DNA from 4 places in the Mesorhizobium sp. genome. Region 1 is predicted to be linked to each of the others. Evidence: riboswitches for the same ligand, from Rfam matches in the RefSeq annotation. Region 1 holds a riboswitch; each other region holds the start of a gene.

Region 1 (7,823 bases):
GCATAGCCTGTGCGGCCAGGCGCACTTGGGTAATCGGGGATCAGGACAGCCAGCTTTCGCTCGGCCCGAGGCGTCTCCTGCAAGCGAATGAATGCTTCAATGCGGTCCGCCACCTGCATCACGCGATCCGGTTCCGGCCGGTTGGCGAAGGCGCGATGACCAAGTGCGGGATCGACATCGCTTTCGCCCTTGAAGGAAATCGCGCCGGCAAGGATGCGGCCATCGAGCTCCGGCAGCACGACATGCATGGCGAGATCTGCGGGCGCGAGGCCACGCTGGTTTGTTTCCCACACGTCGCGGCGGGTCGTGGCAACGATGACCTGGAAGACCGGTACGCCGGCCCGGTCGAACAGGGTTTCGACGCCGGGTTCGGCGCCGGAGGCAAAAGCGGTGGCGGTGATGACGGCGGAAGGTTTAAGCGCAGTGAGCGATGTCTCGACGAAGGCGAGTGACGTTGGGTCTTTCAGGCTCGAAACGAAGATCGGCACGGGAGCCAAGCCGCGCTGCCTTAGCGTCTCAAAAAGCGCATCGATGGGCGCGACATCGGCGGCCAGCAGCATCGAGCGATAGAACAGGATGGGCACGACCGGCGCGGCGTCTCCCTCCACCTCGAGGGGAGTGTGGCCCGCAGGGCTGGGTGGGGTCGGTACGACAGGGCGCGACGTTTCTTTGGGTCGGCGCACTGCCGCAGCGACCCCACCCCCGGCCTGCGGCCGGACCCTCCCCTCGAGGGGGAGGGGGACGACGCCGCGTGTGGGTTCGTAGTAGCCGGCTTTGGGGACTGCAACCGGCTCAACCACCGCCACATCGGACCCGGCCAGCCGCGTCAGTCGGCTCACCAGCGCGCTCATATTCGACGGGCCGCCCTCGCGAAAATAGTCGAGCAGGCCGTCGAGTTCCTCGCGCGGCAGCGTCGAAGCCTCGATCAGCCTGAGATCCTCGTCGCGGCATTCACCGGGCAGCAGCGCCAGCTTTATGCCGCGTTCGCGGGCGATCGACGCCAACTGGTCGCAGCCGTAGCGCCACCAGTCGTAACCGCCGAGGATGCGCACGAGGATAACCTTGGCGTGGCGGGCCACACTGTCGACCCAGAGATCGACGGACATGGGATGGCGCAGGTCGCGCAGGGCTGCCAGCCGCATCGAGCGCAGGCGGGCGGCATCGGCCTTCCATGCCGCCGCCAGTCCGGCGAGGTCGCTGTCGGTGAAGGACAGCGCCACGATATCCGCCGGCGTCTGCCGCAGATCGATGGGCTCGGCGAGGTCGTCGAGCGAGGCGGATGTCGTGGTGAGGATATGCATCGCGGCTCGTGTCTGAAATCAGCCGGCGAGTATACGCTCGATCGCCGGACGGTTCAGCCCCTTCAGGCCGATGACGACAAGACGCGAACGGCGGTCGTCTTCTGGCGTCCAGGCGCGGTCGTAGTAATGATTGACGCGCGGGCCGACGGCCTGCAGCAGGAGCCGCATCGGCTTGCCGCCGACCTCGACGAAGCCCTTCACGCGCAGCACGTTCTCTTCTTCGGCAACGGTGGCGACGCGCTTTGCCAACTCGTCCGGATTGGCGATCGAGGGAATGTCGACGATGAAGGTGTCGAAGTCGTCATGCTCGTGGTCGAATGCGCCGTCATGATGGGATTTGCGGTTCTCGATGTCGTCCTCGACGGCGAGACCGAGCCCGAGCAATACGGAGGGATCGACCTTGCCGTGCGACGTCGGCACGATCCTCACGGCGCGGGCGGAGTGTTCATTGATGACGGCGTTGGCGCGGGCCGAACCGGCGGCGTCCATCAGGTCGCTCTTCGACAGGATGATCAGGTCGGCGCAGGCGATCTGGTCTTCGAACACCTCCTCAACCGGATCATCGTGATCGAGTGTCTCGTCCTCAGCGCGCTGTGCCTGCAGGGCGTCCATGTCGTTGGCGACGCGGCCTTCCGCCAGCGCCGGGCCGTCCACCACGGCGATGACGCCATCGACCGTTACGCGGCTCTTAACCGTCGGCCACTGGAAAGCCTGGACCAGCGGCTTGGGCAAAGCGAGGCCGGACGTCTCGATCAGAATGTGGTCGACCTTCGGCGTCAGCGACAGGATCTGGTCCAGCGCCGGTACGAAATCGTCTGCCACGGTGCAGCAGATGCAGCCATTGGCCAGTTCGACGATGTTTTCCTCGGGGCAGGTGTCGATGCCGCAGCCCTTGAGGATTTCACCGTCGATGCCGATGTCGCCAAACTCATTCACAATGATCGCAATACGTTTGCCACCGGCGTTTTCCAGGAGATGGCGGACCAGCGTCGTCTTGCCGGCGCCGAGGAAGCCGGTGATGACGGTGCAGGGAACACGAGAGACGGAAGCAGTCATGGTCAGTCCTTCAACATGTCGAGTGGAGGGATGCGGGCAACGAGGCCGCGCTTCAGGCTATCGGGACGGCCGCGCCACGGAATGAGGCCATCGGTCGAGGTGGCGAAGAGTTTTGCTCCGGTGACGAGGTCGTCGCCGCTGGTCGCTGTCAGGTCGCCGAAAACGTAGCTCCAGCAGCCGTCGCGAAGGATCGCGGCGCTGAGCCGGCGCTTGCAATTGCCGAGGCATTCCACTGCGCGGACACGGATATGATCGCTGGATGCGGCGCGGCGCGCATCGTCGGCCAGCAATTCGCCGGCGCGCGGATGGGCGTCGGAGCCGTTTTCGTCGCGGCACGAGGCGCAGATGATGATGGTGACCTGTTCGAGGGCATCATCATGGCCGGACGAAAAATCCGTTCTTCCAGCCGAAAGACTGCTGTCGTGATCCAAATCTCGCTCCTTGCCCGGAAACCCGCCAGGCGATCGGATTCTATCGTTCCAGACGGCAGGTCTCCTGGCTCGCGGGTCATCGCCTTGGGCAGCCGCCTTCCCGGGAACATCCCAGTGGTTTTCGGCCTTGGCTCTTCGCTTACAGTTGCGGGGACAGCCGCGGATTTGGGATTTCATCCCGCACCGCATTCCCTCTTGGCTCCTCCCTTTGAAGAGAGAAGACCGTCTGGAGTGGATTTAGGCTTTTGCAGGCAGCGGTGTCAACGCGCGGCTACGACATGGCGATGTCGGCCAGCGCCGGTCCCAGATCGCCAGCCGGCGTCACTTCAATGTGCTCAAGGCCAAGCCAGCCCTGCATCTGCTTCAATTCGTCGAAGAGTTGCGCCGATGTCTCGGTGGGCGCACCGGGCTCGGCGTAAGCGGCATGGACGCGCAGAACCCTCGCCGGGCGGTCGGCCTTGAGGTCGACTCGCGCCACGATCTTGTCGCCGAGCAGGAACGGCAAGACGTAGTAGCCGTACTGCCGCTTGTCAGCCGGCGTATAGATCTCGATGCGGTAGCGGAAATCGAAGAGCCGCTCCGTGCGCGACCGTTCGAAGACCACGGGATCGAACGGCGCCAGCAGGGCGCGCGCCTCGATCCGGCGCGGTAGACGCGCGTCCCTGTGAAGGTAAGCCGGCTTGTCCCAACTTTCGACGCGCACGGGCAACAGTTCGCCGAGTTCGACCAGTTCCTCCAGCCGGCCCTTCATGTCGGCGGGAGACAGGCGGAAATAGTCGCGCAGGTCGCCGGCCGTCGCGATGCCGTGGGCGCGGGCCGAAATGCTCAGCAATTCGCGATGCGCGTCCTGGGCGGCCGGTACGGGCAAATCGAGGATCGCCCGCGGCAGCACGCGTTCGGGCAGATCGTAGAATCGCTCGAAGCCGCGACGGTGCGCCGTTGTGATACGCCCGGCCCAGAACAGCCATTCGAAGGCATGCTTCGCATGGCTCCAGCCCCACCAGCCGCCCGACCCCTTCTGGCCTTCGAGCGCGGAAGCGGCGATCGGACCGCGATCGACAACCGCGCGATAGATCTCTTCTATATACGCACCGTGCTCGCGGCCCCATTTGGCCAGCCCGGTATACATCTCGCCACCGCGCTCGGCCCGCTCCATCCGCCAGCGCATCAGCGGGTAGGTTTCGACGGGCAGGAAGGATGCTTCGTGCGCCCAGTATTCGAAGATCGTGCGCTTGCGCGTCGCCGCGGCATTGTCGAGCAGCGCTAGCGGGTAGGGGCCAAGGCGCGAATAGAGCGGCATATAATGAGCGCGCACAACCGCGCTCACGGAATCGATCTGCAGCAGCCCGGTGCGGGCCAGCACGCGACCGAGATGGCGTCGGCCGGGTGTGGAGGCCGGTCTGGCGTCCATGAAACCCTGGGCGGCAAGAGCAATGCGCCGGGCCATCGGAAGCGAGATCTTTTCCTTCATGCTGTTGCGTCTCTGACATTTTCGGGCGTGGGAAGATCGTGATTCCGCGTGATGCTAGCAGGGTTTTGGCGGTATATATGTCAGGAGAGAAAAGTGGAGTAAAAAATGAAGGAAATCAAACAGGAGCGTATCGGACCAGTTTCCCCGGATATGCCGTCCAGGCCTGCGTTTTGAACAAGGTTTGACTTGCTTCGCCGAAAGCGCTGCGCTAACCCTCGCCGCATTGCAGCATAGGCCCCTAAAACGGTTCAGCGGTTAATCTGTCACGCTTCCGCATTAGGGTCCGGTGCTGTATTCAAACTGGATTGGCGCCAACGGAAAGCCGAGCATGAACGCACTTCTAGGTTCATACCTGCCCATCGTCCTGTTCATAGGCGTGGCACTTGTGGTCGGCCTGGCGCTGCTGGCGGCGCCGTTCCTGGTGGCCTATCGCAATCCCGATCCGGAAAAGCTTTCCGCCTACGAGTGCGGTTTCAACTCGTTCGACGACGCCCGCATGAAATTCGACATCCGCTTCTACCTGGTTTCGATCCTGTTCATCATCTTCGATCTGGAAGTGGCCTTCCTCTTCCCATGGGCGGTGTCCTTCTCGAAGATCGGCATGCTCGGCTTCTGGTCGATGATGGTTTTCCTGGCGGTGCTGACCATCGGCTTTGCCTATGAATGGAAAAAAGGAGCGCTGGAATGGGATTGAGCGACAGTTCCGGCACGCTCGTCGCGCCGAAGCCCAAGGGTCTGATCGATCCCAACACCGGCAGGCCGGTGGGGGAGGACGATCCCTTCTTCCTTGAAATCAACAACGAGCTTGCCGACAAGGGTTTTCTCGTCACCTCGACCGAGGCGTTGATTACCTGGGCGCGCAGCGGCTCGCTGATGTTCATGACCTTCGGCCTCGCCTGTTGCGCGGTGGAGATGATCCATACCTCGATGCCGCGCTACGACTCGGAGCGCTTCGGCGTCGCGCCGCGCGCTTCTCCGCGCCAGTCCGACATCATGATCGTGGCGGGCACGCTGACCAACAAGATGGCGCCCGCGCTGCGCAAGGTCTATGACCAGATGCCGGAGCCGCGCTACGTCATATCGATGGGCTCCTGCGCCAATGGCGGCGGCTACTATCATTATTCCTATTCGGTGGTGCGCGGTTGCGATCGCGTCGTGCCCGTCGACATCTATGTGCCCGGCTGTCCGCCGAGCGCCGAAGCGCTGCTCTACGGCATTCTTCTGTTGCAGAAGAAGATCCGCCGCACCGGCACGATCGAACGGTAAATTCATGGCCGCATCACTGAGCGAACTGTCGACTTATCTCGGCGAAAAACTGAGCGGGCGCGTCTCGGACGCGGTTCTTGCTTATGGCGAGCTGACCCTTCATGTCGAGCCGAATGATATCATCGAAGTCGTGACCTTCCTGCGTGACGATGCACGCTGCCAGTTCATCTCGATCATCGATGTCTGTGGCGCCGACTATCCGTCGCGCGCCAAGCGCTTCGATGTCGTCTACCACCTCCTGTCGCCGAAGCAGAACGTGCGCGTCCGCGTCAAGGTGCAGGCCGACGAAGAGACGATGGTGCCGTCGATCACCGGCGTCTATCCCGGTGCCGACTGGTTCGAGCGCGAGACCTACGATCTCTATGGCGTGCTGTTCTCCGGCCATCCGGATTTGCGCCGGCTGCTGACCGATTATGGTTTCGAAGGCCATCCGCTGCGCAAGGACTTCCCGCTGACCGGCTTTGTCGAGGTGCGTTACGACGATGAGGCCAAGCGCGTCATTTACGAGCCGGTGGAGCTCAAGCAGGAATTCCGCAATTTCGATTTTCTCTCGCCATGGGAAGGGACGGATTACGTCCTGCCGGGCGACGAAAAAGCCAAGACGAATTGAGGCGCCACAATGGCTGAGACCTCCGTCCGCAATTTCAACATCAATTTCGGCCCGCAGCACCCTGCGGCGCACGGCGTTCTGCGCCTTGTGCTGGAACTGGACGGCGAGGTGGTCGATCGCGTCGACCCGCATATCGGACTGCTGCATCGCGGCACCGAAAAGCTGATCGAGGCCAAGACCTACCTGCAGGCGGTGCCGTATCTCGACCGGCTCGACTATTGCGCGCCGATGAACCAGGAGCATGCATTCGCACTCGCGGTCGAGCGGCTGCTCGGCATCGAAGTGCCGAAGCGTGGCCAGCTCATCCGCGTGCTCTATTCAGAGATGGGGCGCATCATGTCGCACATCCTGAATGTGACGACGCAGGCGATGGACGTCGGTGCTCTGACGCCGCCGTTGTGGGGCTTCGTCGAACGCGAAAAGCTGATGGTGTTCTACGAGCGGGCCTCCGGCTCGCGCATGCATGCCGCCTATTTCCGGCCGGGTGGCGTTCACCAGGATTTGCCGCAAAAGCTGGTCGAGGACATCGGCAAGTGGATCGATCCGTTCCTGAAATCCATCGACGACCTTGACGCGCTGCTGACCGGCAACCGCATCTTCAAGCAGCGCAATGTCGATATCGGCATTGTGTCGTTGGCGGACGCCTGGGCCTGGGGCTTTTCGGGCGTCATGGTGCGCGGCTCGGGTGCCGCCTGGGACCTGCGCAAGGCGCAGCCTTACGAATGCTATGCCGAGATGGATTTCGACATTCCGGTCGGCAAGAACGGCGACTGTTTCGATCGCTACCTGCTGCGTATGGAAGAGATGCGCCAGTCGGCCAGGATCATGCGCCAGTGCGTCGATCTGCTGCTCGGCAAGGAACTGACTGGTCCGGTGTCGAACCTCGACGGCAAGATCGTGCCGCCGAAGCGGCAGGCGATGAAGCGTTCGATGGAAGCGCTGATCCATCACTTCAAGCTCTACACCGAGGGCTACCGCGTACCGGCAGGCGAGGTCTACGCTGCCGTCGAGGCGCCGAAGGGCGAGTTCGGCGTCTATCTGGTGTCCGACGGCTCCAACAAGCCCTATCGCTGCAAGCTGCGCGCACCGGGTTTCGCGCATCTCCAGGCCATGGACTTCCTGTGCCGTGGCCACATGCTGGCCGACGTCACCGCCGTCCTCGGCTCCCTCGACATCGTGTTTGGTGAGGTCGATCGGTGATGATGGGTATAGGTCGGCCATCAAAGACGTTTTTGGCGGCGGCATGTCTTGCCGCTTCTGCTGAAGTGACATCTGCGACGGCTGGCGGCGGGCTTTCGTCCAGCGACCTTCTTCAAGAAGGGTTCAAGCTCATCGCCGAAGGCGATCTGTTGACGGTGCGCGAAATTGGTGGCTATCGGCTACTAGATGCTGGGATATTTGTAGACGGTCCACCGAGCGAATCTTGCCAGCGAAATGATACCTTCGTTGCTGAAGTGCCTAGCCAGCCGAGGCCTCGTTGCGGAAGTATCTGGTGGAATGACCGTTATGATGAGTTTGTCCGCCTGAAGCGTGGGAATGAAGAGTTCGTATGCGTGTTGGGGCAATCCGAAGATTGTTACCGCGCCTATAGATCAGCTCAGTAAGAAACATAAAAAGCGAAACTCCATGTCAGTCCGCCGTCTCGCAGAAGCAAGCGTCCAGCCAGCATCCTTCGCCTTCAACCGGGC
Region 2 (7,823 bases), 5.1 Mb from region 1:
CCTGTGGTCATCGGCTGAGACCACCGCGGCCGGCGGCACATGCGTGACCGTGCCGGCGCCGAGCGGCAGGCTGGCGGGAAGCCATGCGACCTGCGGCGGGGCGCCGAGGGTCTGCCCGACCATCGGGCATCCAAGCGTGCAGCTGGGAAGGCTGCCGTGATCGGTCTTGCCCGAGCCGGAATGGTCGCCGCTGCCGATGCAAAGCGGATTGCCGAAGGCATCGAGCTGCCGAGGGCCGGCCCCAAGGGCAAACGCGCCGAACGCGGATTGCAGGACGAGCAGACAGGCTGCGACAAGCGCAATCCCCAGCCTCGCGCGTCGTGATCTCACGAGCATCCCCCACAGTCGATCGCGGATTGATAGCAGCGCCGGCCACGGGAGGAAACCGCCGGAGATGCCGTGCGGCAATCTGGCGCCCGTGCCCGCGGCGTTCCCACGAATGCCGATGTTCCAACCGCTTTTAAGGTGCTAGGCTCCAACCAAGTTGCGAGGGCAAGCGACCGATGAGGATACGGCGGAAACGATGGGATTGGTGGGTTGCGTTCGCCGCGACCTGCGTCCTGATGTTTCAGCTGACGACCGGCGCGCTCGCCTTTGACCCGGAAGCCAACGCTTTCCAACTGGACGCCTTCGGCAATCCGCTGTGCCTCAACGGCGCCGACCATTCCTCGTCGGGCCAGGACAATAGCGGCCATTCCAGGCAGCCGGGATGCTGCCTGGCGGGATGCTGCCTGTCGTCGGCGAGCCTCATGCCGCCACCGGATGCGCCATCGCTTCCGCTCAAGCTGGCTGTGTCCCTGCAGGTCGTCACTCCCATCCGGCCAACGATCGTCTTCCCGGAGCGCGGCTATGTGCCGGGCAATCCCCGCGCGCCCCCGCTGACGGCCTGACCCCCCCTCCAGACGCCTTGCGTCTGGAGACCAGACGCTTGCGTCTGGAGACCATCCGAAATCCCACACACGGACCGCGTCCGGCGTGGCCATGCGCGACAGGCAAGCGATCCCCGCTGGAGCCCAGCGCCACGGCCAGGCCGGCGGGCCCGGAAAGTAACCATCCAATGCAGGCGATCGGCCCGCGCAAACCTTGAAAGGAAATCCCATGTCCAGAACAACAACGTCCAGAACCGCTTTTGCATCGAGCATCGCCATCGTCGCCGTCATCGCTGTTACCGGCGGGGCCTTCGCCCATGCGGAACTGAAGACGGCCGTTCCGGCCGCCAATGGCTCCGTCTCCGCTTCCCCGCCGGAGATCGACCTTACCTTCTCCGAAGACCTCAATCTGAAGTTCAGCGGGGTGAAGGTCACCGGCCCCGACAAGAAGGCGGTGAAGCTGGGCGAAAGCATGCTGATGGACAGCAACACCGAACTGATGGTGCCGGTTTCGGGGACGCTCGCTGACGGCACCTACAAGGTCGACTGGCATGCGCTTTCGGGCGACGGCCACAAGACCCACGGCAGCTACACGTTCACTGTAAAGTCCAAGTGACGGCGGATGCCGCCCTGGCCGGTTGCCGGTTCCTGCACTTTGCGTCCGTGATGCTCCTGTGGGGAGCGTTTGCCTTTCTTTGGACGCTGGTGCCCCTGGAGCTTGCGGCGGGCATAGGGCGGCGCCTGCGATGGCTGTGGATCGTCGCGGCCGCGACAGCGGTCGCGACGATCGCCGCCGCGCTGCCGCTTGAGGCGGCGATGATCGGCGAAGGCTGGACCGACGCTTTCGACCCGGCGACGCTTCAGGCGGTGTTGTTCGAAACCAGTGTCGGCCATGCCTGGCAAGGGCGGGCGCTTGCGGTGCTTCTTGTGCTGGCGGCATTCGCCGCGCCGGCGCGGATGCGGATGGGCGCTGTCGCGCTCGCCGCGGCGCTGGCGACCGCGACCGCCGCGCTGACCGGACATGCCGTCATGCAGGGCGGCTGGGAAGGTATCGCGCATCGCCTCAACGATGCCTGCCACATCCTGGCCGGCGGCGCCTGGGTTGGCGCGCTGGCGCCGTTGCTTCTGGTGCTCAGGGCGTTCGATGAATCGGACAGCCGGCGGCAGGCGGGAACGGCGCTGAGGAGCTTCTCATTCGCCGGGCATTTCGCCGTGGCTGCCGTGCTGGCTACCGGTGTCGTCAACACGATGCTGGTGCTCGGCCGCTGGCCGACGCAATGGTCGTCGCCCTACCAGGCGCTGCTTGCCGCCAAGATCATGCTGGTGGCTGTCATGACCGGCCTTGCCATCGTCAACCGCTACCATTTCGTGCCGCGACTGGCCGACCATCACGACGAGGGCATGCGCGCCATCCGGCTGGTCACGATCACGGAAATCGTGCTGGGCGTGGCTGTTGTCGCCCTGGTCTCGGTGTTCGGGATGCTGGAACCGGTATGAGCGGTGCGGTTGTCAGACGGGATTGATGCCGCCGGGACCATCGCGGTGCCGACCTTTTGGCCCCACAAGCGCCAATACGCCCGCCGCGAGTAGCAGCGCCAGCATTGCAAACGTCATCAGGCTCGGCACATGAAAGAAGATGCCGCTCCAGCCAGGCGCGATGATGTTGGTGGTGTTGAAGGATTCGCCGCTGAACCGGCACATCACGAACGATGCGTGGTTGCGGACCATGTCCGCGTCGATGTCGGAGATCAGGGCATCGACGGCCTGCTTCTGGTCGCCCATCCCCTGCATGTAGACGAGCAGCGCCTGCGCCGCCGACAGATAGGCGTGGCTGCATTCATTGAACGGGCTTTCCTCGTCGCGCAGGCTGCCGGGCACCAGTCCCCACAGGCAGTAGCTGTACTGGATGTTGCCGTAGTTCATCAGCCGCCTGAACGTCAGGTCGGTGCGCTGCTGGCGCGCGGCGAGATCGAGGATCCTGCCGCGATAGTCGTGAATGACAGCCATCTGGCCGTGGGTGAGGCTGGGTATCGCAATGCCGCTGGTCGGCCCGCCGGTGCTGACGCTATGGGCGCCGGCGGGAGCCGCGAAAACCAGGAGCAAAACGGCGCCCGCGAGGGACGCCGCCGCAAGGCGCACGGACTTGTTGGCGCGCGCCAACATTGTCAGCGCATGGCCGGCCGCTTGGTGGCCGGGCGGGTGAGCTGGCCGCCGTAGCTGCGTTCCACCACGGCGCCGAAGACGAGGCCGAGCGTCGTCCACAGCACCACATGGATGCCGAGCGAGGCGACGCGGAAGCGCCACAGCAGATCAGCCGAGAATTTTTCCGGCACTTCGTTGATGGCCGGCAGCGCGTACTGGACGAGGGCGATGAAGATGATGAACGCCGCCCCGGCGATGATCGTCGCGTTCCAGGCGCCGAACTGCGCCCACAGGCGCCGCGCCAGCGCCACGGCGGCGACCAGTGCGGCGATGGAAACCACCAGCATGACGAAGAACAGTTCCGTGCGCGCGCCGATCGTGTCGCCATTGCCGACGGAGGGCGGATTGGCCGGATATTTGATGTAGGGCACCAGGACGATGGCGACGAAGCCGGCCAGCGCCAGCAGGGCCGCCGTGCCCCGCGGACCGAAATTGCTGACGCGGCCATAGGTATAGGCAAAGACCAGCGAGAACAGCCCGCCGATCGCCGCGCCATAGACCAGCACGCCGGTCAACAGGCCAAGGCCGGCCTGTGTCGAGCGGCTGACGATTTCGGGTTCGGGCGCCTCGCCGGCGGCTTGCGCGTTCGCCTCCTCGAAGGCGATGGCGCGGTCGACCTGCGGTTCGCCATAGACCCTGGCAAAGCCGAATGCGAGAATGCCGGCGAAGACGCCGATCAGCATCCCGCGAAGAAGAAGATTTCCAACCATGGTCATTGTCCCCACGGCATGACCGTGCCGTCCCTCGGCAGGGATCATGCGCTTGTTGCATGTTCATTGCATTGCAAGACCGCAACGCGCCCCCGAGGGACGCGCGGCCTAAAGCACTATGTCAATTGCCCGAAGCGCGGCGCGCTCGCTGGCACGATGCATCAGTGACAGGGGAAGCCGAGCAGGTGGCGGCCGTCATGCACGAATTCGTGCACACCCATGCCGGAGATCAGCGAGGTCGCGCCTTGCTCCGCGCCGATGAAATAGATCGCCAGCACCATCAGGAGGCCGCCGAAGATCGCCCACGGCAAAAGTTCTTTTACTGGGATCGGCACCGGACCGTAGGTGGGTGCGAAAGTAGCGTTGGACATCTAGACCTCTCCTGGGATGCTGCGTCCCGTTGATCGAACCATCGGCTACGGGAGAAGGCCTGACTTTCGGCAAGAAAAATGCCGATCACAGTGGCGCGACCGTGCCGGATTTACACCGGCTTCCAAACCCGTATCGTTGAAGACACTATCCACCGGATCGATAGCCGTCAACGAATTGTGATCGCTGGCACGAAATCCTGTATGTGCCAGATCGCGGGGCGATCCGCGACCCGTGGTTTGAATAGGCAGCTTCCCATGCTCGTACGCCTCACCATGATCCGCAGCGGAGCGACGCCCGCGACGCGCAAGGGGGCGTTCGCGCTCGATGAGCCGTTGGAACAGAGTGCGCATGGGCTGGCGGCGGCGGTGGGGGCGGGGTTGCGCCGCGCCGACCGGGTGCTGACGAGCCCGATGCAGCGGGCCCGGCAGACCGCCGAGGCGATGTCGCTGCAGGCATCCGTCGAACCTCTTCTGGCGGATCAGGACCACGGACGCTGGGCCGGCAAGAGCCTTGAAGAGGTGCACGCCGATGATCCCGACGGCATCGCGGCCTGGCTCGCCGACCCCGATGCCGCGCCGCATGGCGGCGAATCGCTGGCCGATGTGTCGCGCCGGGCTTCGGCGCTCATGGATCGCCTGATCGCCGAACACAGCCGCACGATCGCGGTGACGCATGCCAGCGTCATCCGCGCGGCAATAGCGCATGTCCTCGGCGCGCCACTTTCCGCCTGCCGCAAGATCGACGTCGAGCCGCTGGGGATCGCCGAGTTCTCCAGCGACGGACGCCGCTGGATGCTCAGGATCGCCAGACCGGGAAAGGCCGATTGAGCGTGCGAGTGCGAAGCCCTTGGGAAGCGGCGTGACAAACATCGCCCGAAGGCGTATGTTGACATAAAGATGTCTTTATGTGACTTGGGTTTGACTGTCGCCCCAAGGATAAAAAATGTCGCGGAATTCGCCATCGCTGGACGACCTCCTGGGCCCCGTCGCGGCCACGCCCGACGGTTCGGAGGTGCTTGCGGCGCTAGCGGCGGCGGCGCGCGAACGCATCCTTATTCTCGACGGCGCCATGGGCACGCAGATCCAGGGGCTCGGCTTCGACGAGGCGCATTTTCGCGGCAAGGCCTTTGCCGGCTGCGCCTGCCACCAGCAGGGCAACAACGACCTCTTGATCCTGACGCAGCCCAAGGCGATCGAGGACATCCACTATCAGTATGCCATCGCCGGCGCTGACATCCTGGAGACCAACACATTTTCGTCGACTTCCATCGCGCAGGCCGATTACGGCATGGAGGATGCCGTCTACGCGCTGAACCGCGACGGGGCGCGGCTGGTGCGGCGTGCGGCGAAAAGGGCGGAGTTGGAGGACGGCAAGCGCCGCTTCGTCGCCGGGGCGCTCGGGCCGACCAACCGCACCGCGTCGATGTCGCCGGATGTGAACAATCCCGGCTATCGGGCTGTAAGTTTTGACGATCTGCGCCTTGCCTATGGCGAGCAGCTGCGCGGGCTGATCGACGGCGGCGCCGACATCATCCTGATCGAAACCATATTCGACACGCTGAACGCCAAGGCGGCGATCTTTGCCTGCAACGAGATTTTCATCGAGAAGGGCGTGCGCCTGCCGGTGATGATTTCCGGCACCATCACCGACCTGTCGGGCCGCACGCTGTCCGGCCAGACGCCGACGGCCTTCTGGCATTCGGTTCGCCATGCCAGTCCCTTTACCATCGGCCTCAACTGCGCGCTCGGCGCCAGCGCCATGCGCGCGCATCTGGCCGAAATTTCGGGCGTCGCCGATACGTTCACCTGCGCCTATCCGAATGCCGGCCTGCCCAATGAATTCGGCCGTTACGACGAGAGCCCGGAACTCATGGCCGCGCAGATCGAGGATTTCGCGCGGGAAGGGCTGGTCAATGTCGTCGGCGGCTGCTGCGGCTCGACGCCCGACCACATCCGCGCCATCGCCGAGGCGGTGAAAAAATATCCGCCGCGCGCCATTCCCCAGATCGAGCGCAAGATGCGGCTGTCGGGCCTGGAGCCGTTCACGCTGACCGACGAGATACCCTTCGTCAATGTCGGCGAGCGCACCAATGTCACCGGCTCGGCCAAGTTCCGCAAGCTGATCACGGCGGGCGACTATGTCGCCGCGCTCGACGTGGCGCGCGACCAGGTCGCCAATGGCGCCCAGATCATCGACATCAACATGGACGAGGGCCTGATCGACTCGAAGAAGGCGATGGTCGAGTATCTCAACCTGATCGCCGCCGAGCCTGACATCGCCCGCGTTCCCGTCATGGTCGACTCCTCGAAATGGGAGATCATCGAGGCCGGCCTGAAATGCGTGCAGGGCAAGCCGCTGGTCAATTCCATCTCGATGAAGGAAGGCGAGGAAGCGTTCCTGCATCATGCCAGGCTGGTGCGCGCCTATGGCGCTGCGGTGGTCGTCATGGCCTTCGACGAGGCCGGCCAGGCCGACACCAGGGCGCGCAAGGTCGAGATCTGCACCCGCGCCTACAAGCTCCTGACCGAACAGGCCGGCTTCCCACCGGAAGATATCGTCTTCGACCCCAATGTCTTCGCGGTCGCCACCGGCATCGAGGAGCATGACAATTACGGCGTCGACTTCATCGAAGCCACCGGCGAGATCACCGCGACGCTGCCGCATGTCCATATTTCCGGCGGCGTGTCGAACCTGTCCTTCTCGTTTCGCGGCAACGAGCCGGTGCGCGAGGCCATGCACGCGGTGTTCCTCTACCACGCCATCCAGCGCGGCATGGACATGGGCATCGTCAATGCCGGCCAGCTCGCTGTCTACGACACGATCGAGCCGGAGCTGCGCGAGGCCTGTGAGGATGTCGTGCTCAACCGCGTGCCCAAGGCCGGCGGCACGGCGACGGAGCGCATGCTGGAGATAGCCGAGCGCTTCAAGGGAACGGCCGGCAAGGAGGCGCGGGAGCGCGATCTCGCCTGGCGCGAATGGACGGTCGAGCAGCGGATTTCGCATGCGCTGGTCAACGGCATCACTGAATTCATCGATGCCGACACCGAGGAAGCGCGGCTAGCGGCCGAGCGGCCCTTGCATGTCATCGAAGGCCCGCTGATGGCCGGCATGAATGTCGTCGGCGACCTCTTTGGCGCGGGCAAGATGTTCCTGCCGCAAGTGGTGAAGTCGGCACGGGTGATGAAACAGGCGGTGGCCGGACTGCTGCCGCATATGGAGGCCGAGAAACTGGCCAATGCCGCCAATGGCATCGACAATGGCGAGCGCCAGACGGCGGGAAAAATCCTGATGGCGACGGTGAAGGGCGATGTCCACGACATCGGCAAGAACATCGTCGGTGTCGTGCTGGCCTGCAACAATTACGAAATCATCGACCTCGGCGTCATGGTGCCGGCGGCAAAAATCCTGCAGACGGCGCGCGAGCAGGACGTTGATATCATTGGCCTTTCCGGCCTGATCACGCCCTCGCTGGACGAGATGGTGCACATGGCCGCCGAAATGGAGCGCGAGGGGTTCGACATTCCACTGCTGATCGGCGGCGCCACGACCAGCCGCGTGCACACGGCGGTGAAGATCCACCCGCGCTACGCCAGGGGGCAGACGGTCTATGTCACCGACGCCAGCCGGGCGGTGGGCGTGGTGTCGTCGCTTTTGTCGAATGAGACCAAGG
Region 3 (7,823 bases), 2.9 Mb from region 1:
AGATCCGCCTTGAAGCGACCGGCCGGCGATATGTCGTCGGAGTCGAGGAATGATACAAATTCGGTCTGCGGCAGCAATTGTCGCAGGCCGCTGTTGCGGGCCCTGGTCACGCCGGCATTGGCCTGGCTGAACAGGCGGATGCACGATGTCTCGTCCATCAGCGCGCGCACGACCTCGGCTGACCCATCCGTCGAGCCATCGTCGACGACGATGATATCGAGGTCGGCTGCATCGCGCTGCCTCAGCAATGAGCGCAGCGCCGACCCGACATATCGTTCCCGATTGTAGACCGGCATGATCACGCTCAGCTTCATCAGCCTTCCCGCGTCAGGAGCTTTGCCGTGGTTGCTTCATCTGCCCGGGCCCTATTCCCTGCACGGCGGCTCCATCATCGACCATGTCACATGAAACGCCAACCGGCGGAGTCCCTGAGGTCGAAGATACCCTCGACCATGCGCAGCGACGGGTTCGCCTTGCGCCGGCTCATCGATTTGTGGATGGCGCGCAAATACTCGCGAAGCGGAACGTCCCGCGCCTTGGTCATGTTGCCGGGGTGGCGCCTGTAGTAGGTCGCCACTGTATCCGGCATGACGAACCTCGCGCCGCTTTCGAAGATGCGCAGCAGGTAGTCGGTGTCTTCGGCCTGGCTGAACGCCTCGTCGAAGCCACCCGTTCGATCGACCAGCTTTCGGGTGAATATCCCAGCGCTCAAGGAGAGCCCCCGCACGGTCAGGGACCGGGTGTCGGCAGCCGGCTCCAGCGTCTCATCATCGATGGTGTCGACCAGCTTGATCAGGGAATAGGTCAGGTCGAGACCTGGATCGGCTTCGAATCGGGCAAGGTCTGCCTTGAAACGACCCGCCGGCGAAATATCATCCGAGTCGAGGAACGACACGAACTCGGTCCGCGGCAGCAATTGCCTCAGCCCATGGTTGCGCGCCTTGGCGACCCCCTTGTTGGTCTGCTGGAAAAGGCGGATGCACGGTGCCTCGCTCATCATCGCGCGGACCGCTCTGGCCGATCCGTCGGTCGAACCGTCGTCGATGACGATGATGTCGAGGTCGGCTGCGTCGCGTTGCCTGAGCAGGGATCGCAAAGCAGGGACGACATACTTTTCGCGATTGTAGACCGGCATGATCACGCTGAGTTGCATCGATTGCCCCGCGCCAGAAATTCCGAAATCGTGCCGGCGATCTCCTCGGACCGCGTCCCGAGAGACAGCCGGTAGCATGGCAGAAGGCGTGTCAACTCGCTGAAAAAACGGAAGCCGCTTTCCCGTTCGCCGGGCATCTGAGAAATGCCGGACGGCGCCAAGGCAATCATGGCATCCTTGCGCGATACAGGCATTATCGAGCTTGCCCCACCCCCGCCGATAATTGGCACCAGCAATGCAATAATGTCTAGACGTGCGGGCGTTGTTTGCACCGCGATATTTTCGAGGAGAAACTGGTGCTTCCCCTGCCAGTTCAGCGGCCCCTGGGATTTCAACCGGTGCTGCAGTCCCAACCGCCTGAAACCTTTTGGATCCTGCTTGAGGGTAGCGAACAAAGGATAGGCGCTCACTCCGCCGGCTATGTCCATCAGCACATAGTCGTCGCCGACACTGTTGAGCCCGTTGAGCAATCCGGCGACAACCGTACCTGATTTGCCGGATCCGCCAGCGCCGGCGAGCAGAATGCCCTTGCCATCGATGCCGAGGGTTCCGGCGTGCGCCAGCCGCATGCCGCGCGCCGCATACTCCCAATGCAGGAAGGCTCGCAGCGGAGCCCCTGGTTCCCAGGGCGGAAAGCTGTCGGCGGATCTCATCAGCTGGGCGCCGACGCGACGGTGCGGATCGTAGAATTGCCAGAAATCCAGGTCATGGAAATAGCTGCCGCGCAGCCCCGCATCGGCCAGTCTGGTGGCGAAGGCCTGCGGTGTGAAATGGGCTTGGCCCCACGTCGCGGGATCGGGAATGGTTCCGATGCCCGGATGGGCGACAAAAATGCGGCAGTCGGCGTGCGCGTCGGCGCTGTCCTCAGCCCGAACAAAGGCATGCTTCATAGCATCCGACAGCAGGCCTTGGCCCAGATGCGCCGTCAGCTTCAGTCCCGGCAGTTGGATGGTCTCGGTGACCGGATAGTCACCGGCATTGCGTTCAGTCACCTCGAGTACATGGCGGGCATAATCCGTCAGGTTTTCGAGAGTGACGCGCCGCATGGCCCGGCTATCCCCGCGCCGGCCAGCGAAACGAAGGTGCACGGAGCATGGTGCTCACGACTTCTGCTTGACGGCTGGCCAGCCCAGAGGCTCGTCGACCTCGTGGATCGGGTCTACCACAATGAGATCGGCAAGATCGTCATGCACCTCGACCTTGATGGGTTCGCCGGTTTGGGCGAGAGCGGCGAGAAGCTCGCCGGAGAGGGGCTGCGCCGGCGTGTCGGGCAGGGGTACAATCAACTTGAATTCGAGCAGCTGTGAAAGGAAGCCTTCGAGTTCGGCCACGCCTATCGTTGTGCCGCCGGCCGATTGCCCAACGATGGCTTGGGCTGCAACACCTGACGACAGTGCCTGCCATATCCTGCTGCCTGAATCGGAGAAACCGAAATACTTGCCTGTCGAGAGATCGAGGACGACGGCCTCGCCGTCGAAAGTCTCAAAGACGACATCCTTGCTCGCAACCGCGTAAACGTCGGATTGACGCATTGACACTGAACCCGCTCCGCAGTCTCCGCCTGTCGCTGCCGACAGATGCGATTGCTCTACCCCCTCGACAAGGCCTGTAAACAGTCGGTTCCGCCTTGGCAAGCCGGGGATATCGGCGCGCCGCTGACCATTTTTGGGGATCAGTTCGGTTCTGGCCGGGATCACGCCTCTATTTCAAGTGCCGATAGCGGCTTGGAGCAACAGGCCAATATGAAGCCATCATCGATCTCGTGGTCGAGGATGCCGCCATTATGGCTCATTTCGACGTCGCCCGTGACCTTCTTCACCTTGCAGGTTCCGCACAGGCCGAATTCGCAGGCGGCGGGAATCCTGACCCCGGAGGCGCGAGCGGTCTGCAATACGGTCTGGCCGGCAACACACTCGGCATCGACGTCCGAAAGGGCGAATCGGACCGGTAGCGTGACTTCGACGGGAGACCGGGCCCCACCCTCGTCGGGCGATTCGAAGGGAGCTGGTATTTCCTCGACCGCGGGTGCGGCAAAGCTCTCCTGGTGGTAGTGGTCCATGTCGAAGCCAGAGGCGTCCAGCATACCGCGCACGGCGCGCATGAACGGGTCAGGACCGCAGCAGAAGATCTCACGCTCGCGAAAGTCTGGTGCCAGCAGAGGCAGGCGTATCGCATCGATCCGGCCCATATGCCCGTACCAGCCCTCGCGGCTCGACCGTTCCTCGATCATGAAGCCGAGCGACAGGCCCGGCATATGGCCGCCAAGCAATTCGAGCTCCTTGCGAAAGATGATCTCTTCCGGGCGCCGCGCGCAGTTGACGAAGCCGACATCTGTCCATGGCGCGCAGTCGTTCAGCCAGCGCAGCATCGACATCATCGGCGTCACGCCGGATCCGGCCGAAATGAACAGGTACTTCGCGGCCGGATGGCTGTGCAGCGAGAAATCGCCCGTCGGTCCATAGGCCTTGACATGCGTGCCAGGCTTCAGATGGTCGAACATCCAGCGCGTGCCGATGCTGCCCGCCTGCGCCTTCACCGTCACCGCGATCGAGAATGGCCGGGATGGCGAGGACGACAGCGTGTAGGTGCGCATCAGCGGGCCGTCGACGGTCGGCAATTCCAGCGTCACGAACTGCCCTGGCTTGTAGCGGAACCAGGTCTGGTTGTCGGAGCGGAAAGTGAAGGTCTTCACGTCCGGCGCCTCGTCGCTGACGCCGATCACTTCCAGCACCTGGAGCCTGTCGTTCCAGGGTGTCATCTGGTCGAGATGACGATAGAGGCCAAGGTCAGTCATCGCGTTCATCCCTCAAGTCCTTCTTGCACTGCTCATGTCGTGATCACGGAACCGCTGAGCACTTTTGGGCCACATCAGCTAGGCGACACTGCGCAGCGCCGGACGGCCGCCTTCCGCGAGGCGTGGGCCGATAAAGCGCGCATACCAGTCGACGAACTGGATCACGCCCCCCTCATGCAACTCGGAGTAAGGGCCTGGTTCATAGGCCGGCGACAGGATGCCGAACGCGTTCTCCTCGACGATGCGGCGGTCCTGATCGTTGGTCTCCGTCCACACATGGGTGAGCTCGTCGAGATTGTAATCGACGCCCTCGACCGCATCCTTGTGTACCAGCCACTTCGTCGTCACCGCCGTTTCCGTGGCGCTGATCGGCAGCACGCGGAAGGTAACGGCGTGATCAATGAGGATATGGTTCCAGGTCGTCGGATAGTGGTAGTGCATCAATGTGCCGATGCGGTCGGCCGCGACGCTGTCGGAGAGGTTCTTCTTCACCGCCCGCTTGCCGTTCATCGTGTAGCTGACGGCATCCCGCAGCAGCGGCGCGCGGGTGGCGCGGTACTGCCCTGCCGGATCGATGCGGAACTTGCTCGGCAGGCCCGCCGCTTCGCATTTCGTCCAGTGCGCCAGCATTTCCGGATCGCTGTCGGCGCCCTGCACGCCGGTTACGGTCGGTGCTTCCGGGAAGGTCTTGCACAGTTCCGGATGGTTGCCGGCGCAGTGGTAGCATTCGCGGTTGTTTTCCCAGACCAGCTTCCAGTTGCCCTTCTCGATGATCGTGCTTTCGAAGGCGACCTTCGCTTCGCTCAACCGGTGCGGCAGGAGATAGGGCTCGATCATCGCCCGCATCGGCGCGAAATCGGCGGGTTCCCCGGCCAGGCAGATGAAGATGTAGCCACCGACGCTTTCGCAGGCGACCGGCTTCAGCCCGTACTGGCTCTTGTCGAAACCGTCCGCCATCTGCCGCGCGAAAAGCAATCGGCCATCGAGCTCGTAAGTCCATTGGTGGTAGGGGCAGACAAGCTTTGCCGCCGTGCCTTTCTCGGTGTTGCACACGCGGCTGCCGCGATGGCGGCAGGAATTATGGAAGGCGTTGATCTTGCCCTTCTGGTCGCGGACCAGCACAACCGGATAGTCGCCGATCTGCACGGTGATATAGCTGCCGGGCTTCGGCAGTTCGCAATCGTGACCTATGAACAGCCAGTCGCGATACCAGATCAGCTCCATGTCGAGCTTGAAATAATCCGGGTCGGTATAAAAGGGCTGCTCGAGCGAGAAGCCGTCCCTGCGATTTTGCAGCAGCCTCAGCATGTCGTTGCGCGCGTCCATGTCCTGTCCTCATACTTCGCATCGGCCCGAAATCGGAAAACGCGACGCAATCCAAATCCCGGAGCGTACTTGCGCGACCAACAGGGCGCATGTCGCTCAAAGACTGAACCGGGGGGGAGGAGAGGAGTGACAGGACGCCGGCCGGCAATGCGCCGGTCAACCACCATCCACCTCTTGACCGCCCACCGCGATCAGTCGAGTTCTATATCTCGGGCTGGTTTCCGGGCTCTGGAGTGTCCAACTGGACGGTCGCGACACCTTCCCAGGCCTTGGCCCAGTGGTCTCCCGTTGCGACTTGAACTCCACCACCGTTGCGGGGGCAGCGCCGGGTTTCGACCGGCTTCCCAATTCTCCGCTTCGTTCGTCTCGAAGCGGCACCTGAGATGACATGATCTAATCACGACAGCGTTTGCGACATCGGCATGAAAGCGACATCGCATCCATGTGGCGCGACACGCATCCAAACATTCTCGACCCGCAATCGCAAAGGGATCGCGATGGACAAGTGGTACCCGGATGCGGCCATAGCGGCGGATCAGGCGCTTCGGACCGAGGTTCAACATGGTTAAAAAGCGCTAACAGTATCGAAAAGTGACTATTAGCACTTTCTAAAATCGAACCGAACGGTTCGTTTCTGTTGACACTGCGTGCAAGACGGTGTGAACGCCGGCTCACGAATCCAGTTGGCGACGGGTTCGACGGAACAACCTAAATAGCTGATAATAATGCATAAAATTGGCGGAGTAGAGACGCCTGGTACAATTTCAAGGTGTGGATTCATGGTCCACGCGGAACAACTTCGTGATTGGAAACGGACGGGTGGCTCACCCACATCGGGGCTGTCCGAACGACGCGAATTCCTTCCAAGACACGCCGCTAGACGGACGGAAAAAATATACTGGAGTACCAAAAATGAAAAAGATCATCCTTACTGCCGCCGCCCTTCTGGCGATTTCCGGCAGCGCTTTTGCCGGTAGTGATAACTACGGCTCGAACGGCGCCAACCAGCAGGCAAACACTGTCGACAGCTCGTACACCGCTTCTATCAAGAAGTCGGAACCGGGCGCCAAGCAGCAGCCTGCCACTCAGGGCGCCAACCGCGACCTCTTCGGCAACAACTAAAACTGCCGATCGCGGAGATGGAGCCATGCGCCCCTCCGCTGAACTTTGAAATTCAGGAGTACGAAAAATGAAGAAGATCATTCTCGCCGCCGCCCTTGTCGCGATTTCCGGCAGCGCATTCGCCGCTAGCGACAACTTCCGCGCCAACGGCCCCAACCAGCCGGCGAACGTCAATGTCGACAATGCGCCGACGGCGTCGATCGCAAACAGCAGCTCACCGGTCTACAAGTTGCTGAATTCGGCAAATGACGGGCAGAAGTCGGCCCCTCAGGGCGCCAACCGGGACCTCTTCGGCAACCACTAACAGCCGAAGCTGACAACCAAGAAAGAGCGGCGGGCCCAGCCCGCCGCTCTTTTTCGTGGAAGGTTCCGGCATGCGGTTGCCTGTTTCAGGCCGCCTTCGCTTCCGCCTGGTGAAGGGCGAATGAACGCCCGTCGGGGTCGAAGATATGAAGGTCTTCGGCATTGGCGGTAAGCCGCAGTACAGTACCGCGCTTGACCTCGACATTGCCCGGCAGCTTGGTCACCAGCGGCAGGTCCGGGCGGCCGATATCCACATAGACCAGCTGCACCTCGCCGAGCTGCTCGACATAGTCGACCTTGCCCTCGAAAAGATAATCCGTGCCGGTGGCGATCATGAGATCCTCCGGTCGCACGCCGAAGCCAACCGATGCGCCTTTGGCGGATGCAGGCGTCGTGATCGGCACGGTCGCCTTGCGCCCGCCGACATGGCTGACGACGGTGGGGTTTCCTGTCTGGTCGATCGTGGCCGGCAGGATGTTCATAGCCGGCGAGCCGATGAACTGGGCGACAAACAGATTGCCGGGTCTCTTGTAAAGATCCATTGGCGTGCCGACCTGTTCGATGTGGCCGTCCTTCAGCACCACGATACGATCGGCCAAGGTCATTGCCTCGACCTGGTCGTGGGTGACGTAGATCATCGTCGTGTTCGGCATCGATTCCTTGAGCTTGGCGATCTCGATGCGCGTGGCGACGCGCAATGCCGCGTCGAGGTTGGACAGCGGCTCATCGAACAGGAACACCTTGGGATTGCGCACGATGGCGCGGCCGATGGCGACGCGCTGGCGCTGGCCGCCCGACATCGCCTTGGGCAGGCGGTCGAGATATTTGGTCAGTTGCAGGATCTCGGCTGCCTGGCGCACGCGCCGGTCGATCTCAGCCTTGTTCTCTTTACCGATCTTCATCGAGAACGCCATGTTGTCGTAGACGGTCATGTGCGGATAGAGCGCGTAGGACTGGAACACCATGGCAATGCCCCGCTTCGAGGGCGGCACGTCGTTGACCACTTCGCCGGCTATCTTGAGCTCACCGGAGGTGATTTCCTCAAGCCCTGCGATCGACCGCAGCAAGGTCGACTTGCCGCATCCCGAAGGGCCGACAAAGACGATGAACTCTCCCGACTTTATG
Region 4 (7,823 bases), 1.3 Mb from region 1:
TCGGGTCCTTGCCCCCTCACCCGCGCAACCAGCAACAGCACGACGGACGTGGCCAGTATGCCGCCAGTGAACGCCGCGACCGGCAAGGTCCAGATGCCGAAACTGTCGCCGAAGACAGTAATCACGGAGACCGCGCCGGCGGCAGCTCCCGACGAGAGGCCAAACAGGAACGGATCGGCGAGATCGTTGCGCGTTACCGTCTGCAGCAGCGCACCGACAACGCCAAGCCCCGCCCCGACGCAGATGGCCATGATGGTGCGCGGCAATCGCAGATCGACGACGATCTTGCCAATCGGGCCTGAGACGACGTGTCCGTCCAACCCCATCGGATGGCCAAGTGATGCAATGACGTCCGTCAACGGTATCAGCGTCGAACCATAGGCGATCGACAACAAAGCGAGAGCGGCGATTACCGCCGCTCCCGCCGCCATGGCCAATCCGAATGCCTTGTGTGGCAATTTCAGAAAGCTTCCGGGTGCATCGCCTTGGCGATCTTCTCGATCGCCTCGATGTTGGCGGGTCCGGGGGTCAGCTCCGCATAGCGCAGGGCGACGAAACGCTTGTTCTTCACTGCATCGGTCTCCTTCATGGCGGGGTGGGCTTCCAGGAAATCGAGCAGTTTCTGGTACCCGCCGCCATCCTGATAATCGAGCAGGATCAGGAACTGGGGATTGCGCGAAGCCACCGTTTCCCAGTCCGTCGTGCCCCAGCTGGTTTCCATGTCGGCCATGACATTTTCGCCGCCGGCAGCCGAGATCATGGCGCTGGGAATTGCGAACTTGCCAGCGGTGAAAGGCTTGTCTTCACCGGAGTCATAGAGGAACACCCGCGTCCCCTTGTTGTCGCCGACCTTTGCCGTGATATCCGCCAGTTGCTTTTGCCAGCCCGAAACAAGCTCTCGCGCCTTCGCTTCCTTGTCAAAGATCTTGCCCAGCTTTTCGATGTCGCCATAAAGCAGGTCCATCGACGCGGCGGGGCGGTTCTTGTCGAGATGGACGCAGCTTTCGGTCAGCACCAGCGTCTTGATGCCGTGCTGGGCGAGCGTGTCGGGCGTTACCTCGCCGCCCGGCTTCATGCCGTAGTACCAGCCGGCGAAAAAGAAATCGGGATCGACCGCGACGAGATTTTCCATCGTCGGGTACTTTGGCGCAAGCTCAGGAATAGACCCCTGCTCGGCCTTGAATTCGGGGCCGACCTTGTACCATCCGGTAATGCCGGTGAGGCCGACGATCGATGGCTGCAGCCCGAGCGCGAAGGCCATCTCGGTCATGTTGAGGTCGTGGATGACGGCGCGTTTCGGCGCGGCGTCGAATGTCAGCGGCTTGCCGCAACTGTCGACAGTCACCGGGAAGGCAAAAGCGCCCGATGCCATCAACGAGAAGGCAAGGGACAAGACGAGACGTTTCACGGATGTTGCTCCTTTTTCAAACGGGATCGGTCGGGCTCAGGATTGCGGCGCGGCGCGATTCGGGACTTCGAACACCGTCAGTTCGCGGTCCTCGGTTGGGTGGCGCAGGCGAAACACATCGACGCCGAAAATCTCGCGGATCAGTTGCTGGGTCAGGGCCTCGCGCGGCGCCGCAAGCGCGTGCAGCCGGGCCTGGTGCATGACAGCGACCCTGGTGGCGAACGGCGATACCAGCGAGAGGTCGTGCAGCACAGCGATCACCGTCATGCCCATCCCGGCCACAAGCTCAAGCAGTTCACCGCGGGCGCGCGGATCGAGGTGGTTGGTCGGTTCGTCCAGGAACAGGATTTTCGGCTCTTGCGCGACGGCGCGCGCGAGCTGGGCGCGTTGCCGTTCGCCTCCGGACAGCGAGCCGATCGTGCGGCCCAGAAGCGGCAGCAATCCGGTCCTGCGCAGCGCCTCGACGACGATGTCGCGTTCCTCGCTCCTTCGCCGCAGGCCGGCATGCGGAATCCGCCCAAGCTCGACATAGTCGATCACGGCAAGCCGCGGATCGGGTTGATCGGTCTGGCCGACGACAGCCATGTGAAGTGCGCGCTCGGCCGCCGAAATCCTGTCCAGTCGACGCCCGGACAGCTTCAGCTCTCCCGAACTTGGCCGCAACGTGCCGGACAGCATTCGCAGCAATGTGGTCTTGCCGGCGCCGTTCGGGCCGATGACGGCAAGGCGATCGCCAGCCGCCACAGACAGGCTCACCGTGTCCACCAGATGCTGACCGTTCGCCGTCGCTGTCAGATCGATCGCTTCCAGAAGAGCCAAGGTCATACCCCACCCGCTGCACGAGGTGGGCCAGGGATGCGGGCCAGTGTCTTGCCGGCCAGCCCGGCCGGGCGTTGTCCGGAGTTGCACCAACCATCGGGCAGCGACGCATAGAGTTTTGCAAACTCGACCAGCTCGGCCGTATCAGCGTGCCGGTCAATGGAACCGAAAAGATAGGAGGCTTTTGCGTCCGCATGGAAGGCAACCGTCAGCGGACGACCACAACCCGCCATGCAGGCAATGCCTTCGACCTCGTAGTCCCGGAGAGTTTTCTCCTCATGCACCGAAAGCAGGGAACGCAAGTCGGCACACAAATCTTCGCCCGTCCTGACCCCGGTCGCGGGATCACGGCAAAGCGTGCATACCATGATGCGGTGGATTGCCTGGCAGGCGCCCAACTTTCCGTCACTTTCTCAACTGGCGACGGAAGGAAGCCCCGGCAATCGGTCGACAAGACCGATGCCACGTTTCCTCCCGGCACACCCCGTCCGGTCCACTCATGCTGATGGCAGGTCTCCTGGCTTACGGGTCGTCGCGCCATCCCGCCTTCCCAGCCTTGCCGGCCAGTGGCATTTCGGATTTTGCTCGCCGCTTACAGTTGCGGGGGCAGCCACGGCCTCGATCCAGACGGATCCTACCGTGTTCCCTTTTCACCCCTGGCCTTTCGGCTCGGGGACCATCACTGAGCCACCGTAGTTTTACCCCGAGCCCATCGCAATGAATTTTTTTGGTGAACTCGCCATACCTCTGGCTTGTGCCGTCTTGCAAGTTTTTGTTACGTAATATTATTACAGGTAATCGCACTTGCGCGTCAACCCTTGGATGCCTCCCGGATTTAACCTTCGGCTTCGCGGTTGATGCACCGCCGGACCCAAGGTGACAGGGGAATCGGACGGCGAAGTGGCTTCGATTTTGCGCTCCACGCAATTTCGATCAAACTGGTGGCGAAGCCGGGCGTCACGATGGCCGCGCGAATTGCGAGGAATGCATGAACCCAACTGAAAGAGCACTGTGGTTTGTTGAAAGCCACCTGTCGGAAGCGATCACGCTTGACGAGGTTGCCGAGAAAAGCGGCGTATCGCGCTTTTACGTAACGCGCGCTTTCGGTGCTGCCGCGGGCCGCTCGGTCATGGGCTACATGCGCGCACGCCGGCTGACGGAGGCCGCGCGCAAACTCGCTGCCGGGGCTCCCGACATCCTCTCGATCGCGCTCGATGCCGGCTACAACTCGCATGAGGCGTTCACCCGCGCCTTCCGTGGCCAGTTCGACACCACGCCGGAATTGGTTCGTGCACAGGGCAACCTCAAGAACCTCGATCTCGTGGAGCCGATCCTGATGGACCAGTCCTTCCTCGCCACTCTCGAACCGCCGCGCTTCGAGACCAGCCGTCCCTTTCTGATCGCCGGTCTTGGCGAGCGCTACAATTGCGGGACCAGCGCGGCCATTCCCATGCAATGGCAGCGCTTCGGCCCTTATATCGGCAACATTCCGGGCGAGACCGGCGACATCGCTTACGGCGTCCGCATCAACGGCGATGACGCCGGCAATTTCGACTACATCGCCGGCGTCGAGGTCTCCGACTTTTGCGACCTGCCCAAGGAGCTTTCGCGCGTGCGGGTGCCGGCCCAGAGATATGCTGTCTTTGCCCATCGCGACCACATTTCGACCATTCGCCGAACGGTCAATACGATCTGGAACAGATGGCTACCGACCTCGGGGCACGAGATCGCGGACGCACCCGAATTCGAGCGCTATGGCCCGGAATTCGATCCACGCAGCGGCGACGGTGGGCTGGAAATCTGGATACCGGTCAAAGGGTAAGGCTTCGTCGGATTGTGTTTCGGCTGCAATGGCCGAAACACAATGCATTGCCGCCACTCATTCCACGGTGACGGCGACCTCATAGAGCCCTGGATGTGCCTGCCCCAATGCCTTGTTGCGCTCCAGAAAACCGTCTTTCTGAAGATGCTCGAAGACGCGGCGCATTGCCGCCTCGTCTCGCGCCTGGGCGTAGTTGACGACACGACCGCCATCGAGGCTTCGGTGCAGGCTGGCCGACATCCAACCGGGCACAGTGCGGCAGCTTACAGCCGCCTCTCGCAAGAGGTCGATCAGCACCTGCTGGCCGCCTTCCGGCACGGTGAAGACATTGATCTGGGTGATGACGCCGGCATTGGCGCGAATGATTGGCATGGACGTTCTCCTTCGGTGAGCGCCTGGCACACGAAGGGACGCCCGAGGCGAAAACTCCGCACGCCAAGCTGGGCGTAAGGCACGCCTTCAGCTTGCCGCGGGTTCACCGATATGAGGGAACGGAGCTTCCTGACGGAAGGGAGCGGGCTTACCTTTTGCCGCTCCAAGCTTCTTTTCGACGGCTTGTCGTAGCATGTCGAACTGCGGCCAACAATTACCTCGGTTCGCCGAGGCCGCCGGAAGATCGATATCTCGCAAAGCCTATTTGGAGAAAACTATTCTTTGCTCTCAAGGTGCCGGCGCGCCTTGACTCTGGCAAGCCGCGCGCCTATTTCACGGCCACGTTAGCACTCGCCATTGGTGAGTGCTAACCAATATGTCCGGCGCCGCCGGACGGAGGAACTGTTCTCACCGTTCTCATCGAGGAAGAAAAAATGGCAAAGTCGAAGTTCCGCCCGCTTCATGACCGCGTGGTCGTTCGCCGGGTCGAATCCGAGTCCAAGACCGCCGGCGGGATCATCATCCCCGATACGGCCAAGGAAAAGCCGCAGGAAGGCGAGATCATCGCTGTCGGCTCCGGCGCTCGTGACGAAGCTGGCAAGCTTGTCCCGCTGGACGTCAAGGCTGGCGACCGGATCCTGTTCGGCAAGTGGTCGGGCACCGAAGTCAAGCTCAATGGCGAAGACCTTCTGATCATGAAGGAATCCGACATCATGGGCATCATCGGCTGATAATCGGCCTCACCGTCAACTGAATTTCGGGCTTGATCCCAAGCCCCTGCCAGGAGCTGAAAATGGCTGCTAAAGACGTAAAATTCTCCCGTGACGCCCGCGAGCGCATGCTGCGCGGTGTCAACATTCTCGCCGACGCGGTGAAGGTCACGCTCGGCCCCAAGGGCCGCAACGTCGTCATCGACAAGTCGTTCGGCGCACCGCGTATCACCAAGGACGGCGTCACCGTCGCCAAGGAAATCGAACTTGAAGACAAGTTCGAGAACATGGGCGCGCAGATGGTCCGCGAAGTTGCTTCGAAGACCAACGACATTGCCGGCGACGGCACCACGACCGCTACCGTTCTGGCACAGTCGATCGTCCAGGAAGGCCACAAGGCGGTTGCCGCCGGCATGAACCCGATGGACCTGAAGCGCGGCATCGACCTGGCCGTGACCGAAGTCGTCGCCGCTCTCGGCAAGGCTGCCAAGAAGATCAAGACCTCGGAAGAAGTTGCCCAGGTCGGCACGATCTCGGCCAATGGCGACGAGTCGGTCGGCAAGATGATCGCGGAAGCGATGCAGAAGGTCGGCAACGAAGGCGTCATCACGGTTGAGGAAGCCAAGACCGCCGAGACCGAGCTGGAAGTCGTCGAAGGAATGCAGTTCGACCGCGGCTACCTGTCGCCCTATTTCGTCACCAACGCCGACAAGATGGTCGCCGAACTCGAGGACGTCTACATCCTCCTCCACGAGAAGAAGCTCTCCAACCTCCAGGCCATGCTGCCGGTTCTCGAAGCCGTCGTGCAGACCTCCAAGCCTCTGCTCATCATCTCGGAAGACGTCGAAGGCGAGGCTCTGGCCACGCTGGTCGTCAACAAGCTGCGTGGTGGCCTGAAGATCGCCGCCGTCAAGGCGCCGGGCTTCGGTGATCGCCGTAAGGCCATGCTGGAAGACATCGCCATCCTCACCGGTGGTCAGGTCATTTCGGAAGACCTCGGCATCAAGCTCGAGAACGTTGGCTTGAACATGCTCGGCCGCGCCAAGAAGGTGTCGATCTCCAAGGAGAACACCACCATAGTCGACGGCGCCGGCAAGAAGGCCGAGATCCAGGGCCGCGTCGCCCAGATCAAGCAGCAGATCGAAGAGACCACGTCGGACTACGACAAGGAGAAGCTGCAGGAACGTCTGGCGAAGCTCGCCGGCGGCGTTGCGGTGATCCGCGTCGGCGGTGCGACGGAAGTCGAAGTCAAGGAAAAGAAGGACCGCGTCGATGACGCCCTCAACGCGACCCGCGCGGCCGTGGAAGAAGGCATCGTTGCTGGCGGTGGCGTTGCCCTGCTTCGCGCTTCGGCCAACATCAAGGCTACCGGCGCCAATGCCGACCAGGCCGCCGGCATCAACATCGTTCGTCGCGCCCTGCAGGCTCCGGCCCGCCAGATCGCATCGAACGCCGGCGCTGAAGCTTCGATCGTCGCAGGCAAGATCCTTGAGAACAAGGGCGCGACCTTTGGCTACAACGCACAGACCGGCGAATATGGCGACATGATCGCCATGGGCATCGTCGACCCGGTCAAGGTCGTTCGCACGGCTCTCCAGGATGCGGCATCGGTCGCCGGCCTGCTCGTCACCACCGAAGCCATGATCGCGGAGGCTCCGAAGAAGGAGTCGGCTGGCGGCGGCATGCCTGGCGGCATGGGCGGCGGCGGCATGGGCGGCATGGGCGGCATGGACTTCTAATCCAGCCAAACTGGCTATGCTTACGAAAAGGGCGGCAGCGATGCCGCCCTTTTTGTCATCGTGGAACCCACCGCCATCACAGCGCGAAATCCCAGCTTCAAGATATCATTAAGCATAAATCGCGGAATTCGGTTTTTGCCTGCGTCAAGTCCAGCAGGCAGTCGACTATAGTTATGCTGAACAACGCAGGCTATTTATGCAGTCAAGGATCAGCTGACGGCCAGCTGTTCAGGTTTTTACCAAACAAAATCGGCGTTAGGCACCGGACTCTCGCCTCGAGATCCGAAATATGTCGCGAAGCCGATTTTTAACAAATGCACGATTACTAAAGGAGATATTCACGCCAAGGTTGCGTCGGAGTGCATCGTTTTGTCCATCAAGGCAGACATCATCCGGATTGTCGGCAGGTTTGCGGGTAGCCGCAACGGCAACGTCCTGATTATATCCGCATTGGCAATGCCGGTGCTGATCGGGATAGCCGCGCTGGTGACCGAATATGGCAGCGCCTTGGTCCAGCAGGCGCAGAACCAGCGGGTCGCCGATCTGTCGGCCTATGCGGGCGCGCTCGCCTACAACACGACAAAGTCGACGGACCAGATGACGGCGGCCGCGGTGAACGTCGCCACCCTAAACGGCGTTCCGGCGGCAAGCGTCACGGCGGCTCTCATTGCCTCTCCGAAAACCGCCGGCGTCAACGCTGTAACGGTCTCGATCAGCACTCAGCAGAACCTGCTTTTGGCGCGCGTGCTGCAGAGCCGCCAGCAATTGCAGATCACGTCGAACTCGGTCGTCGAGGTCGGAGCCCAGCCGCAGACACCTGGCTGCGTGCTCGCGCTCGACGGTACCCAGAGCGGCGTCACCTTGAGCGGCGGCACCACCATCACCGCGCCCAAATGTACCGTCTCGTCCAACAGCACGGTTACGGTTCCTTGCGGTACTTATGTCTCGGCGAT

What was found. A riboswitch is a leader RNA that binds a small molecule or an ion and turns the genes downstream of it on or off. The one in region 1 is predicted to bind cobalamin.
Region 2: linked by a shared signal. The riboswitch ahead of ACO07C_RS26295 (CbtB domain-containing protein) and the one ahead of ACO07C_RS01490 (DUF1636 family protein) in region 1 are both predicted to bind cobalamin.
Region 3: linked by a shared signal. The riboswitch ahead of ACO07C_RS15095 (aromatic ring-hydroxylating oxygenase subunit alpha) and the one ahead of ACO07C_RS01490 (DUF1636 family protein) in region 1 are both predicted to bind cobalamin.
Region 4: linked by a shared signal. The riboswitch ahead of ACO07C_RS07885 (DUF1636 family protein) and the one ahead of ACO07C_RS01490 (DUF1636 family protein) in region 1 are both predicted to bind cobalamin.

The regions. Positions count from the first base shown of each region.
Region 1 is NZ_OZ245860.1:320,868-328,690, forward strand. Features, by position in the region: gene cobN (cobaltochelatase subunit CobN) at 1-1,301, opposite strand, end outside; gene cobW (cobalamin biosynthesis protein CobW) at 1,320-2,357, opposite strand; gene ACO07C_RS01490 (DUF1636 family protein) at 2,360-2,788, opposite strand; cobalamin riboswitch at 2,826-3,030, opposite strand; gene ACO07C_RS01495 (winged helix-turn-helix domain-containing protein) at 3,060-4,259, opposite strand; gene ACO07C_RS01500 (NADH-quinone oxidoreductase subunit A) at 4,588-4,953, shown strand; gene ACO07C_RS01505 (NuoB/complex I 20 kDa subunit family protein) at 4,944-5,525, shown strand; gene ACO07C_RS01510 (NADH-quinone oxidoreductase subunit C) at 5,530-6,135, shown strand; gene ACO07C_RS01515 (NADH-quinone oxidoreductase subunit D) at 6,145-7,335, shown strand; gene ACO07C_RS01520 (hypothetical protein) at 7,335-7,739, shown strand; gene ACO07C_RS01525 (NADH-quinone oxidoreductase subunit E) at 7,762-7,823, shown strand, end outside.
Region 2 is NZ_OZ245860.1:5,454,963-5,462,785, forward strand. Features, by position in the region: gene ACO07C_RS26265 (hypothetical protein) at 1-330, opposite strand, end outside; gene ACO07C_RS26270 (DUF2946 family protein) at 564-890, shown strand; gene copC (copper homeostasis periplasmic binding protein CopC) at 1,099-1,485, shown strand; gene copD (copper homeostasis membrane protein CopD) at 1,482-2,366, shown strand; gene ACO07C_RS26285 (hypothetical protein) at 2,379-3,032, opposite strand; gene ACO07C_RS26290 (CbtA family protein) at 3,035-3,781, opposite strand; gene ACO07C_RS26295 (CbtB domain-containing protein) at 3,943-4,152, opposite strand; adenosylcobalamin (AdoCbl) riboswitch at 4,153-4,302, opposite strand; gene ACO07C_RS26300 (histidine phosphatase family protein) at 4,408-4,980, shown strand; gene metH (methionine synthase) at 5,096-7,823, shown strand, end outside.
Region 3 is NZ_OZ245860.1:3,191,773-3,199,595, reverse strand. Features, by position in the region: gene ACO07C_RS15120 (glycosyltransferase family 2 protein) at 1-314, opposite strand, end outside; gene ACO07C_RS15115 (glycosyltransferase family 2 protein) at 401-1,153, opposite strand; gene ACO07C_RS15110 (serine kinase) at 1,138-2,043, opposite strand; gene ACO07C_RS15105 (PqqD family protein) at 2,254-2,685, opposite strand; gene ACO07C_RS15100 (2Fe-2S iron-sulfur cluster-binding protein) at 2,847-3,947, opposite strand; gene ACO07C_RS15095 (aromatic ring-hydroxylating oxygenase subunit alpha) at 4,026-5,273, opposite strand; cobalamin riboswitch at 5,469-5,670, opposite strand; gene ACO07C_RS15090 (DUF680 domain-containing protein) at 6,186-6,395, shown strand; gene ACO07C_RS15085 (DUF680 domain-containing protein) at 6,463-6,699, shown strand; gene ACO07C_RS15080 (ABC transporter ATP-binding protein) at 6,785-7,823, opposite strand, start outside.
Region 4 is NZ_OZ245860.1:1,602,823-1,610,645, forward strand. Features, by position in the region: gene ACO07C_RS07870 (FecCD family ABC transporter permease) at 1-431, opposite strand, end outside; gene ACO07C_RS07875 (ABC transporter substrate-binding protein) at 461-1,408, opposite strand; gene ACO07C_RS07880 (ABC transporter ATP-binding protein) at 1,445-2,233, opposite strand; gene ACO07C_RS07885 (DUF1636 family protein) at 2,230-2,595, opposite strand; cobalamin riboswitch at 2,718-2,923, opposite strand; gene ACO07C_RS07890 (GyrI-like domain-containing protein) at 3,216-4,049, shown strand; gene ACO07C_RS07895 (antibiotic biosynthesis monooxygenase family protein) at 4,107-4,421, opposite strand; gene groES (co-chaperone GroES) at 4,856-5,152, shown strand; gene groL (chaperonin GroEL) at 5,215-6,870, shown strand; gene ACO07C_RS07910 (pilus assembly protein TadG-related protein) at 7,240-7,823, shown strand, end outside.